Regions from separate parts of the Neorhizobium sp. P12A genome, predicted to be linked through region 1. Evidence: riboswitches for the same ligand, from Rfam matches in the RefSeq annotation. Region 1 holds a riboswitch; the other holds the start of a gene.
The links. A riboswitch is a leader RNA that binds a small molecule or an ion and turns the genes downstream of it on or off. The one in region 1 is predicted to bind S-adenosylmethionine.
Positions count from the first base shown of each region.

Region 2: another riboswitch for S-adenosylmethionine. It lies ahead of metA (homoserine O-succinyltransferase); the one in region 1 lies ahead of DTW90_RS08365 (O-succinylhomoserine sulfhydrylase).

Region 1 is NZ_QOVX01000002.1:472,107-480,429, reverse strand. Features, by position in the region: gene DTW90_RS08395 (low molecular weight protein tyrosine phosphatase family protein) at 1-96, opposite strand, end outside; gene DTW90_RS08390 (methyl-accepting chemotaxis protein) at 554-2,569, shown strand; gene DTW90_RS08385 (acyltransferase) at 2,675-3,229, opposite strand; gene DTW90_RS08380 (hypothetical protein) at 3,539-4,651, opposite strand; tRNA gene DTW90_RS08375 (tRNA-Gly) at 5,038-5,111, opposite strand; gene DTW90_RS08370 (2'-deoxycytidine 5'-triphosphate deaminase) at 5,169-6,263, opposite strand; SAM riboswitch at 6,337-6,415, shown strand; gene DTW90_RS08365 (O-succinylhomoserine sulfhydrylase) at 6,461-7,645, shown strand; gene apaG (Co2+/Mg2+ efflux protein ApaG) at 7,882-8,274, shown strand; gene DTW90_RS08355 (Hsp33 family molecular chaperone) at 8,280-8,323, opposite strand, start outside.
Region 2 is NZ_QOVX01000003.1:338,033-346,355, forward strand. Features, by position in the region: gene DTW90_RS13450 (lysine-2,3-aminomutase-like protein) at 1-851, opposite strand, end outside; gene epmA (EF-P lysine aminoacylase EpmA) at 848-1,912, opposite strand; gene efp (elongation factor P) at 2,064-2,633, shown strand; gene DTW90_RS13465 (ABC transporter ATP-binding protein/permease) at 2,726-4,618, opposite strand; SAM riboswitch at 5,075-5,152, shown strand; gene metA (homoserine O-succinyltransferase) at 5,203-6,129, shown strand; gene DTW90_RS13475 (HD domain-containing protein) at 6,167-6,817, opposite strand; gene DTW90_RS13480 (aldose epimerase family protein) at 7,008-8,036, shown strand; gene DTW90_RS13485 (GntR family transcriptional regulator) at 8,152-8,323, shown strand, end outside.

The DNA.
Region 1 (8,323 bases):
GGACGAAACCTTGATGTTCTCCCATCCTGAGAACACCTGCTCCGCGGTCGGGCTGCGCAGTTTATTCTGGCTGCATACAAATAAAACGTTTTTGATGTCGGACCTCGATGGAAATTCACGTCGTATTGCGTGTTTCAACCATGATTACACCAACGTATTCAGGGATGCATCGAAATATGAAACCCGGTGGTTTAGCTACGGAGTTCTGGCAGGAAATAATGGCGTTCCAACGTCTACCACGCTGCAGAGCCGCCGCCCACCCTGACGGCATCCACAACCCAACTGCCAAAAAATCGGGAACATCATCACTATCAGGATTTATTGCTGCGGATTCTTAGGGCTCAATTAATCAATATCGACTCTATTTGTACCGAAACGACATCGGCCCCAAGACCGATCGCATGACGCAAGTCGTTTGCGCCTTGTTTGCAAGGATATCCAATATTTCGGTTTCACCTGCGTGCATCAGGTTCCGCGCGTTACACATCGTTGCCTTCGGGTTGATGTCCGCGCGCTCCGTCGTGCGGCGCGATTACACCCAGATGGGCAAATCATGTTCAAAAGTCTTAAGATCAAGACCAAAATTCTCTCCGTGATCGTTCTGCTGGGCGCGATATCCTTCATCGGCCTGCTTTACGTCGTCAGCGAGTTCCGCAGGGCGGACCAGACCTATAGCACCTTCCTCGATCGCGAGGCGGTTGCCGCAACGCTTGGAACACGGTCGAGCACGTCAGTGCTGACTTCAGTGTTGCAGACGAGCCTGCTGCTTGCCTTCGACCCGAGCAGCGACGCATACAAGGCGACTATCGCCGCGAAGAGCCGTTTCGACGAAGCCAAGAACCGCCTGTCGCAGGCCGAAGCGCTCGTTCCGGCGCAGAAGACCCAGATGGATGAAATCCTGACCGGGATGGACGAGCTGAACGATCTGGCAGCCAAGGTTGCCGACCAGCGCAAGGCCGGCGACACCAAGGCAGCGACTGCCTCGATGACGGCGCTCTACGACAAGATGAACATCCTCATCCCGAAGATGCAGACCAACAACAACGCCCTGACCGACCGCATGAACAAGGGTGCCGACGCCGTCTCTGCCCGCGTCAATATGGCGATCGACTGGAGCCTCGGCATTCTCGGCACGCTGACGCTCGCCGCGATGGCGCTCGGCGTCTATGTCGCTCAGGCCGGGATCGCTTCGCCGCTGACGCGCCTGCATCGCCGCATGGTATCGCTGGCTGAAGGCGATACCAGGGACGAGATCGACGGTCGCGACCGCGGCGACGAAATCGGCCAGATGGCATCTGCCGTCTCCGTCTTCCGGGACAACGCCATCGAGCGCGCCCGCCTGGAAGCCCAGGCAGACGCCGATCGCAGCCTCACGGAAAGCGAACGTACGCAGCGCGAGGCACAGCGGATTTCTGAAGCCGCCTCGCTGCAAAGGGCCGTGGAGGCGCTGGGCGATGGCCTGAAGCGGCTCGCCGACGGCGACCTCGTCACGCGCATCGACACGCAGTTCGTCGAACATCTGGACGCGCTTCGCCAGGATTTCAACAATTCCGTCGACAAGCTGAACGAGACCCTGCAGACGGTCGGCTCGAACGCCCGCGCCATCAACGCCGGCGCAAACGAGATCCGCGGTTCCGCAGACGAGCTTTCGAAGCGCACCGAACAGCAGGCAGCCTCCGTAGAGGAAACCGCGGCGGCGCTTGAACAGATCACGACGACGGTCAAGGACGCCGCAAAGCGCGCAGAAGAAGCAAGCCAGCTCGTTGCCCGCACCCGGGCCGGCGCTGAAAAATCCGGCGAGATCGTCCGCAATGCAGTTCGCGCCATGCAGCAGATCGAGCAGTCCTCCGTCGAGATCGGCAATATCATCGGCGTCATCGACGATATCGCCTTCCAGACCAACCTTCTGGCGCTGAACGCCGGCGTCGAAGCTGCCCGCGCAGGCGAGGCCGGCAAGGGCTTTGCTGTCGTCGCACAGGAAGTGCGCGAGCTTGCACAGCGCTCTGCCAATGCTGCCAAGGAGATCAAGTCGCTGATCACCACTTCGGGCGGCCATGTCCAGACCGGCGTCAACCTGGTCGGCGAAACCGGCAAGGCGCTCGACACGATCGTGGCGGAAGTGCAGGAAATCAACCAGCACGTCCATGCGATCGCAGAAGCCTCGCGCGAGCAGTCGGCCGGCCTGCAGGAGATCAACACGGCCGTCAACACGATGGACCACGGCACACAGCAGAATGCCGCGATGGTCGAGGAGAGCACGGCGGCCAGCCACAGCCTTGCCTCGGAAGCTGCGGCCCTGACCTCGCTGCTCGCCCAGTTCCGCCTGACCGGCACAGATGGCGGCCAGACCTTCCGCGCATCGCCGGTACAGGCCTCCGCAGGTCACGCGCCGCGGCCGGCCGTCCGTCGCCCGGCTATCGCCCCCGTTCGCACCGCCGAAGAGGGCAAAACACGCCCCACCGCCTCGCCGGCCCGCGCACTCGGCCAGAAGCTGATGAGTGCTTTCGGAGGCGGCAACGCGGCTGTCGCAGCCGCTCCGGCAAAGGATGCGGACTGGACGGAATTCTGAGATAGCGCCTGCAATACAGGCCTCACGGCAAGCGGGCGGAGCACCACGTGTTCCGCCCGTTTTCTTTTGGGGAATTATGATTCCGTCGGGCTTCGACGGTGACGGTTATTCCGCGGCGTTCCTGCTGGCCGTGTCGCCGCGCCACTTCAAGAATCTGGCGGGTGAGCCCACGTAGACGCCGTAGGGCTTCGTATCTCCCTTGACGACGGCATTGGCCCCGATGACACAGCCTTTGCCGATATGCGAGCCGCCGAGTATCTTTGCGCCGCCGCCGATCCAGACATCGTCTTCGATGACGATCGGCTTCTTGGTCACACCCTGCATCCGGATCGGCTGGGTGACGTCATCGAAATTGTGATCGAAGGAAACAACCATCACATGTCCGGCAATCCGCACATCATTGCCGATCTTGATCCCGCCGCGTCCTAGCAGGATGACATAGTCGTTCAGCGAGACATTGTTTCCGATTTCGATGCTGTCCTTCTGGGCATCGACAACCACGCCGCGGCGAAATTTGACCCGTTGTCCAAGCTTAACGCTGCCGTCTTTCCACATAATCGTCGTGCCGCGCGGTATTCTCGTCTTCCTTGCTATATCAAGGACGCCGCGCGTAAAAATCGCCTTCAACCTGAAGAAGTTCGTTAAACTTATCTTTCTCAACTGAAGCGATCTCCTTTTCCGCTGAGCTTGACATAGCTCTCTGGCGGGAACCTGAAAGGCAGATACTGGCTGATCTGCAGTCCTCAAATTCATATAGTGTGCTTGTGCTGAAATTTGGAGCGGGTGAAGGTGATCAACAGGTTTAAGATCTTCTGCAATGACAGAGGACTATCCTATCGAGGAGCACTCGACGAGTCGATGCGCCGTGCGGGGAAATGATCGTTGTCGCTAGAGTCAATTAGGTTGATAGCAACCCCAATGTTTTGCGCTTAGGGATGCGGGTCATGACCGCACCAGGCGGCACCGAAGCTACCAGTGCGGGACCCATTTTTGCGGAGGAACGGGCTGTTGGCGAAGTTTCGTGTTCGGGATGCTGGTTTGAACTTCAACCCCCGAGGCTGACAACATGGCGGCGCTGACCGAAAAGTCGTCCGGTCCGACGGGATTGGGCGTCGAAGCAGGCGGCGCAACAGCATTGGCGGCCGCGCTGTCGCAGGCGGGAAGCGACTGCTCCCTCGGACAGGTTCCAGCCATAACAACCTCGAGAGGCTCAGCATCATCAGTCGTCAAACCAAGTTTGATGGCATCCTGATCGTCGATTGCATGTATCATCGCTGGGCTTGCAGACATCGCCAGATCAACGATGCCTTTGTTTACCCCCATGCTCTCAAAATACGCGATCATCTTCTTGCGAAAGGCCTTCGGCAACTTGGTCGAGCGGCGTTCATCCACGAACTTGCTACTCACCGGGCGCTTGGAGACGATCTGCTTGTGTCCATTAACTATCCGATATCGCATGAGATATCTGGTCATTGTCTCATCGCAGACAAAGGTAATTTGATGGACGCCAACGACCGCATAACGGTCAAAAGCTCGTCTTGCCCCGCCTGCGAGAACGTATGGACATGCCGAGAAGCAGATTGCACCACTTGAGTAAACCGATCCGGTCCCGGAACCGTCAAAGCTTTTTCGCGCCTCGCCACATAGGGGTTCAGATGTCGGGCACCCGTCCAGTCGCGTGCCGCCGACGACAACTGTGAGGCCGTGGGTCCGAATTGATTTTCCCATTTCGATTGCCGCATTGACGTTGCCGCCGGGCGATCTGATGACAATGGGTAACTTTTGATTTCCGAGGTTCTTCAGCATTCGTTGGAGAGCGCCGGGAGTATCCTGATCAATCGTGCCTTCAGCGGCAATCCACGCGGCACAACTGCCATTCGGTCGGCAATACGCCGTGTCCCCATGAATGAGGACGAACTGCATCGGCGCGTCTAGCGGATTCGAAAAAGCGAAATTGCTCGGCATCCAGACCGCCACAAAGACAGCCAACGCCGCCAAAGCCTTAAAAATAGAAACTGAAGTAATAGCGCGCCGCACGGTAATTCCCTCAACTATAACAAGAATATCCAGATCCGCCGCCACGCGTCAATCGGGTGTGGCATTCAGCCACAATGTGGGCTGCGGTTAGAAGATGCCATGGTTTTTCTACTTTATTACGCAAGGCAAAATAAAAGATGGCGTGGCAGGGAGCGACGATGGTTTGTCTTTCCTGCCTTGATCTTTTATCAGCGTTCTATATGCAATCGAGGACCTATCAATATCGAGACAACACTCTCGCTTTAGTTGTCCAAAAGCGCTCACCAAAGTAGGCCAGCGAAATGAGCTTGGAAGCGACGGCTTTCTACTATCTCAAAAGCTTGGGCGGGCTCATGGTGACGGGAGTTATCGTGCGAGGCAGGCATCTACCTGATTTTTATGAATCTATTGCACTTCGTTGGACAATATCAAAAAATGCGGCCGAGGGCAGCTGGAGCGGGTGAAGGGAATCGAACCCTCGTATTCAGCTTGGGAAGCTGCTGCTCTACCATTGAGCTACACCCGCACTGCCAGACAGAATTTCAACAGTTCCCCGCTGCTGTCAAGGCTCGCTGACGTGAGATCACAGGCGGAAATGCTTCGACAGCTTCAGTCCCTGCGCCTGATAGTTCGAGCCGAGGCCTGATCCGTAGAGGCTGCTCGGGTGTTCCAGCATGTGTTCGTAGACCAGGCGGCCGACGATCTGGCCGTCTTCGAGGATGAAGGGGACTTCGTGGCTGCGCACTTCCAGCACTGCGCGGCTGCCGCGGCCGCCGGCGGGGGCGTGGCCGAAGCCGGGATCGAAGAAGCCGGCATAATGCACGCGGAATTCGCCGACGAGCGGATCGAAGGGGGTCATCTCGGCAGCAAAATGCGGCGGCACGTGCACGGCCTCGCGGGAGACGAGGATATAGAATTCATCCGGATCCAGGATCAGTTCCGTGCGGCCGCGGCTGTAAAGCGGCTCCCAGAAATCGAAGATGTCGTGCTGGTTCTTCTTGTCGACGTCGACGACGGCGGTGTGATGCTTGCCGCGATAGCCGATCAGGCCGTCCTTGTCGCCTGTCAGGTCGATCGAGAGCGCGATGCCGCCGCCCGTCACGTTGGGTAATTTGCTGGCGACCAGCGTTTCCCTCTCGTGCAGCGCCAGCAATTCCGGTTCCCCCAGCATGGCATGGCCGATGCGGAAGCGGATCTGCGACAGGCGCGAGCCACGGCGAACGACGATCGGGAAGGTGCGCGGGCTGATTTCGAGATAGAGCGGGCCGGAATAGCCTGCCGGTATCTTGTCGAACTCCTGCGCATAATCCGTGATGACGCGCGTGAAAATATCGAGGCGGCCCGTCGAGCTCTTCGGATTGGCTGAGGCCGACATATTCTCGGGAAGATCGAGATGCTCCATCAGCGGCACGATATAGACGCAGCCGGTTTCGAGCACGGCGCCTTCAGTCAGATCGATGACATGAAGGCTCAGGCGGTCGAGCTTGTCCGAGACGAGATGCGAAGGGCCCGGCATGAAACTGGCGCGCACCCGAAAAGCCTTGGAGCCGAGGCGCAGGTCCAGGCTTGCCGGCTGAATCTGGTCGAGATCGAGATCCTTTTCCGTCCTCAGCCGCCCCTCTTCGAAGAGCGCTGCAATGGCGCGGTCCGCCAAGATTCCTGTATCGCGAGCCATCATGCCTCATCCATAATTTGCCGCAGACAAAACCAAACTCAGGGAATTGACGCAAGCGGTCAACGGCAGTATTGCAATCTTATCCCGTGGTGATTTGGCCGGTCGGCTTGCAGCCACGTTAAACAAATGGCTAAAAAGACCGGGTTGAAACCGGTCTGCTTTTGCGACCGGTTTTTTTGTATCACGAAGGTGGTGATGGCATGAGCAAGACTTGGCGCCCCGCAACTCAACTCGTTCACGGCGGCACGCTCCGCTCGCAATATGGCGAGACATCGGAAGCGATTTATCTCACGCAGGGCTTTGTCTACGACACATCGGAAGCGGCCGAGGCGCGCTTCAAGGGCGAGACCGACGGCTTCATCTACGCGCGCTACGGCAGCCCGACCAATGACATGTTCGAGAAGCGCATGTGCGCGCTCGAGGGCGCTGAAGAGGCGCGCTCGACGGCTTCGGGCATGGCTGCGGTCACCGCCGCCATCCTCTGCCAAGTCAAGGCCGGCGACCATATCGTTGCCGCACGCGCCCTTTTCGGCTCCTGCCGCTGGGTAGTCGAGACGCTGGCGCCGAAATACGGCATCGAATGCACGCTGGTCGACGGCCGGAACCTCGAGAACTGGGAAAAAGCGATCCGCCCGAACACCAAGGTCTTCTTCCTGGAAAGCCCGACCAATCCGACGCTTGAGGTGGTCGATATCGCCGGCGTTGCCAAGCTCGCCAACCAGATCGGCGCCAAGGTCGTCGTCGACAACGTCTTTGCGACGCCGATCTTCCAGAAGCCGCTGGAACTCGGCGCGCATATCGTCGTCTATTCCGCCACCAAGCACATCGACGGACAGGGCCGCAGCCTCGGCGGCGTCATTCTCTCCGACAAGCAGTGGGTCGACGAGAACCTGCAGGACTATTATCGCCACACGGGTCCGGCCATGTCGCCGTTTACCGCCTGGACGCTGCTGAAGGGCATCGAGACCCTGCCGCTGCGCGTCAAGCAGCAGACGCAGAATGCTGCCAAGATCGCCGATTTCCTCGCCGAGCAGGGCAAGGTCGCCAAGGTGATCTATCCGGGCCGCAAGGACCATCCGCAGGCCGATATCATCGCAAAGCAGATGACCGGCGGTTCAACGCTGGTCTGCTTCGAGCTGAAGGGTGGCAAGGATGCGGCGTTTGCGCTGCAGAACGCGCTTGAGATCGTGAAAATCTCCAACAACCTCGGCGACAGCAAGAGCCTGATCACGCATCCGGCGACGACGACCCACAAGAACCTCACCGACGAGGCCCGCGCGGAACTCGGCATTTCGCCGGGCACCGTTCGCCTGTCGGCGGGCATCGAGGATACGGACGACCTGATCGAGGATTTCGCACAGGCGCTCGCCAAGGTTTCGGCCTGATCAGCCAACGACTGTCCGGGTGAAAGCCCGGGCAGTCCCACACTGCCCCATCATCAAAATTTCACAGTTTGAGGGACTGTAGAGAGGCGAGATTGCGGCGTTAACCCTGCGTATTAGCCTTAATATTCGAAATGCCGCATAAAAACCGCCGTTAAGGGTCTATTCACCATTCCATTCCTTGACGGGCAAGGTGGCGTATAGGATATCGGTAACATATCTTGATTAAGGTGTTAGGCATGTATCGCGCCCTCACACGGGATATCGAAGTGGTTGTCGAGCCGTTTTATCTGGAGGAGCAGTCCGATCCGGATGATGATCGCTATGTCTGGAGCTACCGCATCGTCATCTCGAACAACTCGACCGTTGCCGTTCGTCTCGTGTCCCGCTATTGGCACATTACGGACCAGAACGGTCAGGTCGACGAAGTCACCGGACCCGGCGTGGTCGGCGAACAGCCGCGGCTGGGGCCAGGCGATACTTATGAATATTCCTCCGGCTGCCCGCTCGACACACCATCCGGCATGATGTTTGGCCATTACCAGATGGAAGCCGACAACGGGGAGGTCTTCGATGTCGACATCCCGGCCTTCTCGCTGGATTCACCCGGCCTGATGCGCACCTTGAACTGAGGCCATTACGCCTCGGTTACTTCGTCGACCCTGAACTTGTAGGTGGTCG
Region 2 (8,323 bases), on a different contig from region 1:
AGGCGGAAATGGCTGGTTCCCGGTGCGAGATCTGGATGATGCAGGTAATAGGGCTTGATCCGCGCCTCGACGAAGGCCCGCATCAGTGCTGCCAGCACATCGACATCGTCATTGACGCCCTTGAGCAATACCGACTGGCTGAGCATGACGATGCCGGCATCCACCAATCTGCCGCAGGCGGAGCGTGCCTCGTCGGTCAGCTCGCGCGGATGATTGGCATGCAGCGCCACATAGACCGACTTGCCGCTCGCCTTCAAAGCCGCGATCAGCGCGGTATCGATCTTCTGCGGATCAACGACCGGCACGCGCGTGTGGAAACGGACGATCTTCACATGATCGATCGCAGCCAGCCTTAGCATGATCTCTTCGAGCCGCCGCGGCGACAGGATCAGCGGATCGCCGCCTGTGAGGATGACTTCCCATATTTCGGTGTGAGCGCGGATATAGTCGAGCGCGCCGTCCAATGAATCCGCATCGAGCGTGCCCAGCCCCTGCGGCCCGACCATCTCGCGGCGAAAGCAAAACCGACAATAGACCGGGCAGACATGGACGGCCTTGAGCAAGACGCGATCGGGGTAGCGATGCACAATCCCCTCGACCGGGCTATGCGCATGATCGCCGATCGGATCGGCCCGCTCTTCCGGCGTCAAAACGAGTTCGGCCGCGTCGGGCACGAATTGCCGGGCGATCGGGTCTTCCGGATCGGCCCGATCGATCAGTTTTGAAACCGTGGGCGTCAGCGCAACCGCGTAGCGCGATGCGACGGCCTCCAGTGCGGCAACGTCGCGCCCCTCGAGCAGGCCGGCCTTGTCAAGATCGTCGACGGATTTGATCGGACGGATGACGTTCACGAACCATACTCCGTAACGGGCGCCCACAGCACCTGGTCGATCCGGGAGGCGCCTGTCGCCAGCATGACAAGCCGGTCGAAGCCGAGCGCGATACCGCTGGCCTCGGGCATGATCTCAAGCGCCTTCAGGAAATCCTCGTCGATCGGATAGGTCTCGCCGTAGATTCGGGCTTTCTCCGCCATCTCGATCTCGAAGCGACGACGCTGTTCGGCGGGATTGGTGAGTTCGCCGAAACCATTGGCAAGCTCGACCCCGCAGGCATAGAGCTCGAAGCGCTCGGCCACGCGCGGATCGCGCGCCGAGGGACGGGCAAGCGCCGCCTCCGATACCGGATATTCATCGAGGATCGTCGCCTTCCCGAAGCCGAGATTGGGCTCGATCTTTTCCACCAGCACACGGCTGAAGAGATCGGCCCAATGATCGTCCTCCGCAACGCGCAGGCCCGCGCGTTTCATTTCCAAGGCGAGATGCGCGCGATCCGTCGAGCCATCCGCGGCGACCGATGCAAGCAGGTCGATACTGGCATAGCGATCGAAAGCCTCGGCGACACTGATCCGGTCGATACCTGAAAACGGATCGACGAGGTGGCCGCGATAGGTCAGCACCTTCGCCTTCATCGTTTCCACAGCCAGGGCCAGGATGCGCATGCAATCCATCATCAGGCTCTCGTAGCTCTCGCCGGCGCGATACCATTCGAGCATGGTGAACTCCGGATGGTGCAGCGGCCCGCGCTCGCGATTACGATAGACATGGGCAAAGCAGGCGATGCGCTGCTCGCCGGCGGCCAGCAGCTTCTTGCAGGCGAATTCCGGCGATGTGTGCAGATAGAAGGGTGCGGCCTGTCCATCCGTCGTCAGCGCCTCGGTCGCAAAAGCATGCAAATGCGCCTCGTTGCCGGGAGAGACCTGCAGCGTCGCCGTATCCACCTCGATGAAGTCCTCGCGCGCGAAATAACCGCGCAGCGCCGCCTGGATCGCATTGCGCCCGATGAGGAAGGGGCGCCGATCCGCATGGACAGATGGGGTCCACCAGGGTGAGGCGCCTGCGCTCGTTGCCTTCATTGCAACCTTTCTTCGAGGGATCGGCCGGGATGGGGGTGGCTATTTCCCCGATTTTAGGTTAGTTGCGCCCCCAAGAAAACATCACAGACGTCTTGAGGAATATTTTCGACAGTCCTCTACGACGCAAGAAGCAGAGTTACAAGGAAGTCTTATGGTCAAGGTCATCGCCTCTTCCGTCCGCAAGGGCAACGTTCTCGACGTGGACGGCAAGCTCTACGTCGTTCTTACCGCCGCAAACTTCCATCCCGGCAAGGGCACCCCGGTGACACAGGTCGACATGCGCCGCATCGTCGATGGCGTGAAGGTTTCCGAGCGCTGGCGCACGACAGAGCAGGTCGAGCGCGCCTTCGTCGAAGACGTCAGCTTCCAGTACCTCTATGAAGACGGCGAAGGCTTCCACTTCATGAACCCTGCCACCTACGATCAGGTCGTCGTCGACGTGGAAACCATGGGCGACCAGAAGGCCTACCTGCAGGAAGGCATGTCCTGCATCCTTTCGATCCACGAAGGCATCCCGCTGGCGCTCGAACTGCCGCGCCATGTGACTCTCGAGATCATGGAGACCGAGCCGGTCGTGAAGGGTCAGACGGCATCGTCTTCGTACAAGCCGGCGATCCTGTCGAACGGCGTCCGCACCATGGTTCCGCCGCATGTTAGCGCCGGTGTGCGCGTCGTCATCGCAACGGAAGACAATTCCTACGTCGAGCGCGCCAAGGACTGAGTGCGGTCCCAGCCGATAAAATCAAAACGCCTCGGATGTTGCCACCCGGGGCGTTTTCTTTTGCAATCTCTGACAGGCGTTTCTGTCGATCGCTATCGCCGCGGCATCTTCGCACCGCCAATGGCGACGGGCTCGTGGAAACTTCTTCTCCTCGCCGCCGCAGTGGGCGTGATCGCGGCCGAGGGCCTGCTACGAGCGGCAGCGCCCACAACCGGTGGCACCAGCGCCTGCAGATGCAGGACCCGCGGGGACAGCACTTCCAGATAGGCTTCGGACCGGCCGATATAGACCATGGTCGTATCCTTCAGGTCAGCCAGTCCCTTAACCAGCCTTTCCTGGATATCGGGCTCAAGCCCTTCCAGCGTTTCGTCCAGCACGATCCAGCTCGGTTTTGCAAGCATGGCATGGGCGAAGCCAACGGCTTTCTGCTCGTCGGTATCTAGCATCCGATCCCAGCGCGCCTTGGTATCGAGCTTTCCCTTCAATCGTCCGAGGCCCACCTTATCAAGTGCTGCTTCGAGCTCCTCATCCTTATAGAGGGTGGCATCTTCGGGGAAGGACAGGGCTTCTCTCAAGGTGCTGCCCGCCACATAGGCTGTATGCGGAATGAACAGCATCTTCTCCATGGGCGGCAGGTCGATCTCGCCCTTGCCGCAATGCCATTCCCCTGCAAGCGACTGGAACAGCAGCTTGCGGTTCACGCCGTGATCACCGTTGACCATGACGCGCTCGCCCGCCGCAATGGTGACTGTGCCTTCCCGGATGCGGAAGCCGTTTTCCACGAGATCGTCTGTTGTCTTCGTGGAAATCTCCAGATCCTTGAGCGTCAGCGAATTGTCCGACGACTGCTGGATGGCGATCGTGTTCGGCATATTGGCATTGCCCTGATCCATATCGAGCACGGCCTGCCGGAAATCCGTGACACGCATCAGCGTCGCCCGCCATTCTGCGATCGGACCGAAGTTTGCGACATACCAGCGCAATGCCGTATTGACCTGGTTGAAGGCGCCGACAGCAACCATCAGCTGGCCGAGCGTAAGGCCGCCGGAGAAATAGGCGGGTGCAGCCACCAGGATCGGGATGACGAGAACCATCCAGCCATAGCTCGCCGAAACCCAGGTCAGGTTCGTGTTGGCAATCGCCAACTGGCGGATGATCGCTAGGACCGCGGAAATATCGACATTGATGCGCCGGCGCTCGTTTTCCTCACCGCCTGCGATCGTGATCGCCGACATGTGCTCGCTGGCATGCATCAGCGAAAAACGAAGCTCGGCCTCTTTGGAATAGCGTTCGGCATTGAGCCTCACCAACTTGCGGCCGACGACCTGGCTCAGGAAGGAGGCCGAAGCGGCGTAGAGGATTGCCGCCCAGACCATGTAGCCCGGGATGGAGAAGCTGCTCTTGCCGAAATGGAAGATGAAACCGGAAGAGAGCTGCCAGAGGACGCCGATGAAGCTGATGAGGAGAATGGTGGACTGCACCAGCCCGATCGCCAGGCTCGTCGAGCTTTCGGCGAGATTGCGCGCATCTTCATGCAGCCGCTGGTCGGGGTTGACACCGATCAGCCCGGACGAACTCAAACGCAGCGCGCGCTTCTTCTGGAGCCACTGGTCGACGAGGTCGCGGGCAAGGCCCTCGCGCATGTAGAGCGCGGCCATCAAGTTGAACCAGGCTTGAATAACGTTGAGAACCAGCAGCGAGCCGGCAATTATGCCGAAAACACCGAGCTGGTGGAAGAATGCCGGCAGGTCGCGCCGGGCAAGGGAATCGTAGAACGGGGCATTCCACTCGTTCAGCATGACCTGAACGTAGGCAGTGATGAAAATGACGGCAAACAGGGCAACGACGATCAGTATAAGCTTGACCCGCACACTGGAACTCCAGAAGGCGGAAAACATCATCCTCAGTCGATCGAGGGTGCTCAACTCATATCCGACGCGATCATCCCCCTGGATACTTGGCTTGGCTTGGGTATCAACGGCCATCAACACTTCCCTGCAATACTCATCCCCTCAGATAGTCATGGCCGTCACGCATGTCCATCCATGCGACACAGGAACGCTCGTAGCGCCAGCGATCCAGCCCTTGACCGCCTCCTCCTTCATCAAATGTGCGCCTCAAACCTTTAGGAAGTCTTCCAAACCGGTTCAGGACACAGGCCGGCACTTTCGCCGGTCTTTGGCTTCATCCGTTCCAGGTCAAGGTCGCCCCCCGACTTTGGCCCAAAGCCTTCCTCGAATACGCGAAGGGTATTTTACCGATCGCGAACCAACAACACCTGCTACTATAACCGAAAAGCTTGGCGATGGGAGACTTTCTCTCCCCTCAAAAATGCTTACTCCCGTAAGGGAAAGCACTAGCCTCTTTCTCCAGCCGACCGGGAAACAGGTTACATGAGCCAGCGAATCCCCTGTTGATTCGTGGCCCAGTCGGCGTTATCTATTGTTTTCCGTGGTGATTTGGCCGGCCGGCTTGCAGCCACGTTAAAAAATTCGCTAAAGGGCCGCGCGTGCGGACCGGTAGCGATTCTTGATCGCCGCCGGTTTTTTATTTTGTCGAGTGTTGCACAATGCCCATAAAGATCCCCGATACGCTGCCCGCTTTCGAAACGCTCCAGAACGAGGGCGTCAGGGTAATGACTGAAACGGTGGCGTTCCGTCAGGACATTCGCCCGTTGCAGATCGGGCTGCTCAATCTCATGCCGAACAAGATCAAGACCGAGGTTCAGATGGCGCGCCTCGTCGGCGCCTCGCCGCTGCAGGTCGAGCTGTCGCTGATCCGCGTCGGCGCCCACAAGGCAAAGAATACCTCGGAAGAACACCTGCTCGCCTTTTACCAGACCTGGGAAGAGGTGAAGCACCGCAAATTCGACGGCTTCATCATAACCGGCGCACCGATCGAGCTGTTGGACTATGAAGACGTGACCTATTGGAACGAGATGCAGCAGATTTTCGAATGGACCGAGACAAACGTCCATTCGACCATGAACGTCTGCTGGGGCGCGATGGCCGCGATCTACCACTTCCACAAGGTGCCGAAATATACGCTGAAGGAAAAGGCCTTCGGGGTCTATCGCCACCAGAACCTGAAGCCGTCCTCCGTCTATCTCAACGGCTTTTCCGATGATTTCGCCGTTCCGGTCTCGCGCTGGACGGAGGTTCGCCGCGCCGATATCGAGAAGGTGCCTGGCCTTCAGATCCTGATGGAGTCGCCCGAAATGGGCGTCTGTCTCGTTCAGGAGCAGGCCTGCAACCGGCTCTACATGTTCAACCATGTCGAATATGACTCGACCTCGCTGGCCGACGAATATTTCCGCGACGTCAACGCCGGCGTGCCGATCAAGATGCCGCACAACTATTTTCCGCACAACGATCCGGAGATCGCACCGCAGAACCGTTGGCGCAGCCATGCCCACCTGCTCTTCGGCAACTGGATCAACGAGATCTACCAGACGACCTCGTATGATCTCGAGAAAATCGGCAACGACCGGTCCTGATGCTATCAGGCGACCCCAGGGGTAGCGCAAACAGCCGCTACTCCTCGAAAGGCGAATTCATCAGGAAATCGACAACCGATGACGGCCTGCGGTAATCGGCCACGAATTTTTCGCCGAAATCGCGGGCGAAATTGTCATATGTCGTTTCCGGCTTCGTCTCGATAATGCAGCAGAAGCAGTCTGTGATCCGCTTCTTCATTTGCAGTCTCGGAAATGCGTCGAGGATTGCCTTCATCGTAGATGTCGGGATTTCATCGAACGCCCGCCCACCGAAATCCAGCCCTATTCCCGCCGTGCAGAGCGCGACTTCCGCCTCCTTGAACAGACCGATCGACGGAGTCGAATTGAGCGCCACGCTGTCCCAGATCAGTTGGGCTCGCCTCTCGTCGAAGCCGCGTTCGCGAACGAAGGTCCTGGCGACGTCGGCACCCTCGATCTCGAAACGCCTCGGCCCGGTCACGCTGTCGGTCAGGCCGATATCATGCAGCAATGTCCCGACGGCAACCACCTCCGCATCATGGTCGACATCCCGCAATTGTCCGAGTTGTGCCGCAAACAGCCACGAGCGGACCGCGTGATTGAAGAGATAGGGCGCGGAAATCGTCCGGGCATAATCCATGGACTGCGCAACCAGCGGCGTGTCGGGCACGACAACTCCGGCGAGGACTTTTGTCGGCACGGTATTCATCGCAATCCCTCCAAGGCACGCTTGCTGTTGGACTTAAGAATAATCGCCGACAGCGTCACTCCGATTGCACATTACCGGCGCAGTTTGCTCGTTCCGGGCAAGGCCGTATTCTTGACGACGAGACAATTGCGAAAAACGGCAAATAGAGGCAGGGTCCGAACACGAATTCAGCCAGGAATGGAACACGACCATGACGGAAAACACTTTGGAACGAGAAGTCTTCGGGAAAGCTGCGCAGGGAGAAACCGTCTATCGCGTCAAGATATCAGGCGGCGGCCTGACGGCGCATATCATCACCTGGGGCGCCGTCATTCAGGACCTGCGCCTGGACGGTCACGACGCGCCACTTCTCCTCGGCTTCGACAATTTCGACGACTATCCGGCCCACTCGGCCTATTTCAGCGCGACGCCGGGCCGTTGCGCCAACCGTATTGCCGAAGGTCGCTTCACGCTTGATGGACACACCTATCAGCTGGACCTCAACGAAAACGGCGTTACCCACCTGCACGGCGGGCACGACAACACCGCCAAGCGGAACTGGACCATCGTCGAACACGCCGCCGACCGCGTCGTCCTCAAGATCGTCGATGCCGACGGCCGCGGCGGCTATCCCGGCAATTGCACGATCCAGGCAACCTATTGGGTTCACGGCAACGGCGAATTCTCCATCACCTACGAAAGCACGACGGATAAGCCAACGCTCGCCAATCTCTGCCAGCACGCCTACTTCAACCTCGACGGCCGCGACGATGCGCTGGACCATGACATCATGATTGCCGCGGATCACTATCTGCCGACCGACGAAAGGCAGATCCCGACCGGCGACATCCCCTCAGTCGCAGGCACGCCCTTCGACTTCCGCGAAATGTCGCCGATGAAGCAGCGCTTCCAGGACGGCGAACAGGTCCTTTACGACCACAATTTCTGCTTCTCCGAAAAGCGCACTGCCAAGCGTTCGGTTATTCTGGCGCGCAGCAACAATTCCGGCGTTTCGCTGGAAGTGCGTACGACGGAGCCGGGCGTGCAATTCTATGCCGGCTTCAAGCTGAACGTTCCGGTACCGGGCCATGGCGGCCGCAGGATCGGGCCTTTTGCCGGCTTCTGCCTGGAAACCCAGATCTGGCCCGACGCCATCAATCACGAAGGCTTCCCCAATGCCGTCCTGCGCCCCGGCGAAGTGCTGCGGCAGGAGACGGACTACATCTTCAGCAAGAACTGATCCCCAAAAGTCACGAAATACTCCGGCCGGATGCCCAGCGTCCGGCCGTTTCGTTTTCCGCTGTCATCAAAAATTCGCTTGCGAATTGGTTCTAAATAGGTTCCATTATTAACCCATGGATAGAACCAGTTTGATAGCGGAGTTGAACAGCCGTGGCTTGCGGGACGAGACCATGACCGGTCCGCTCTACAAGCGGTTGGCTATGGCGCTGACGGGTCTCATCCAGGAAGGTCTCCTGAAGCCGGGCGCCTCCCTGCCGGGCGAACGGGATATGGCGGAAGCGCTGC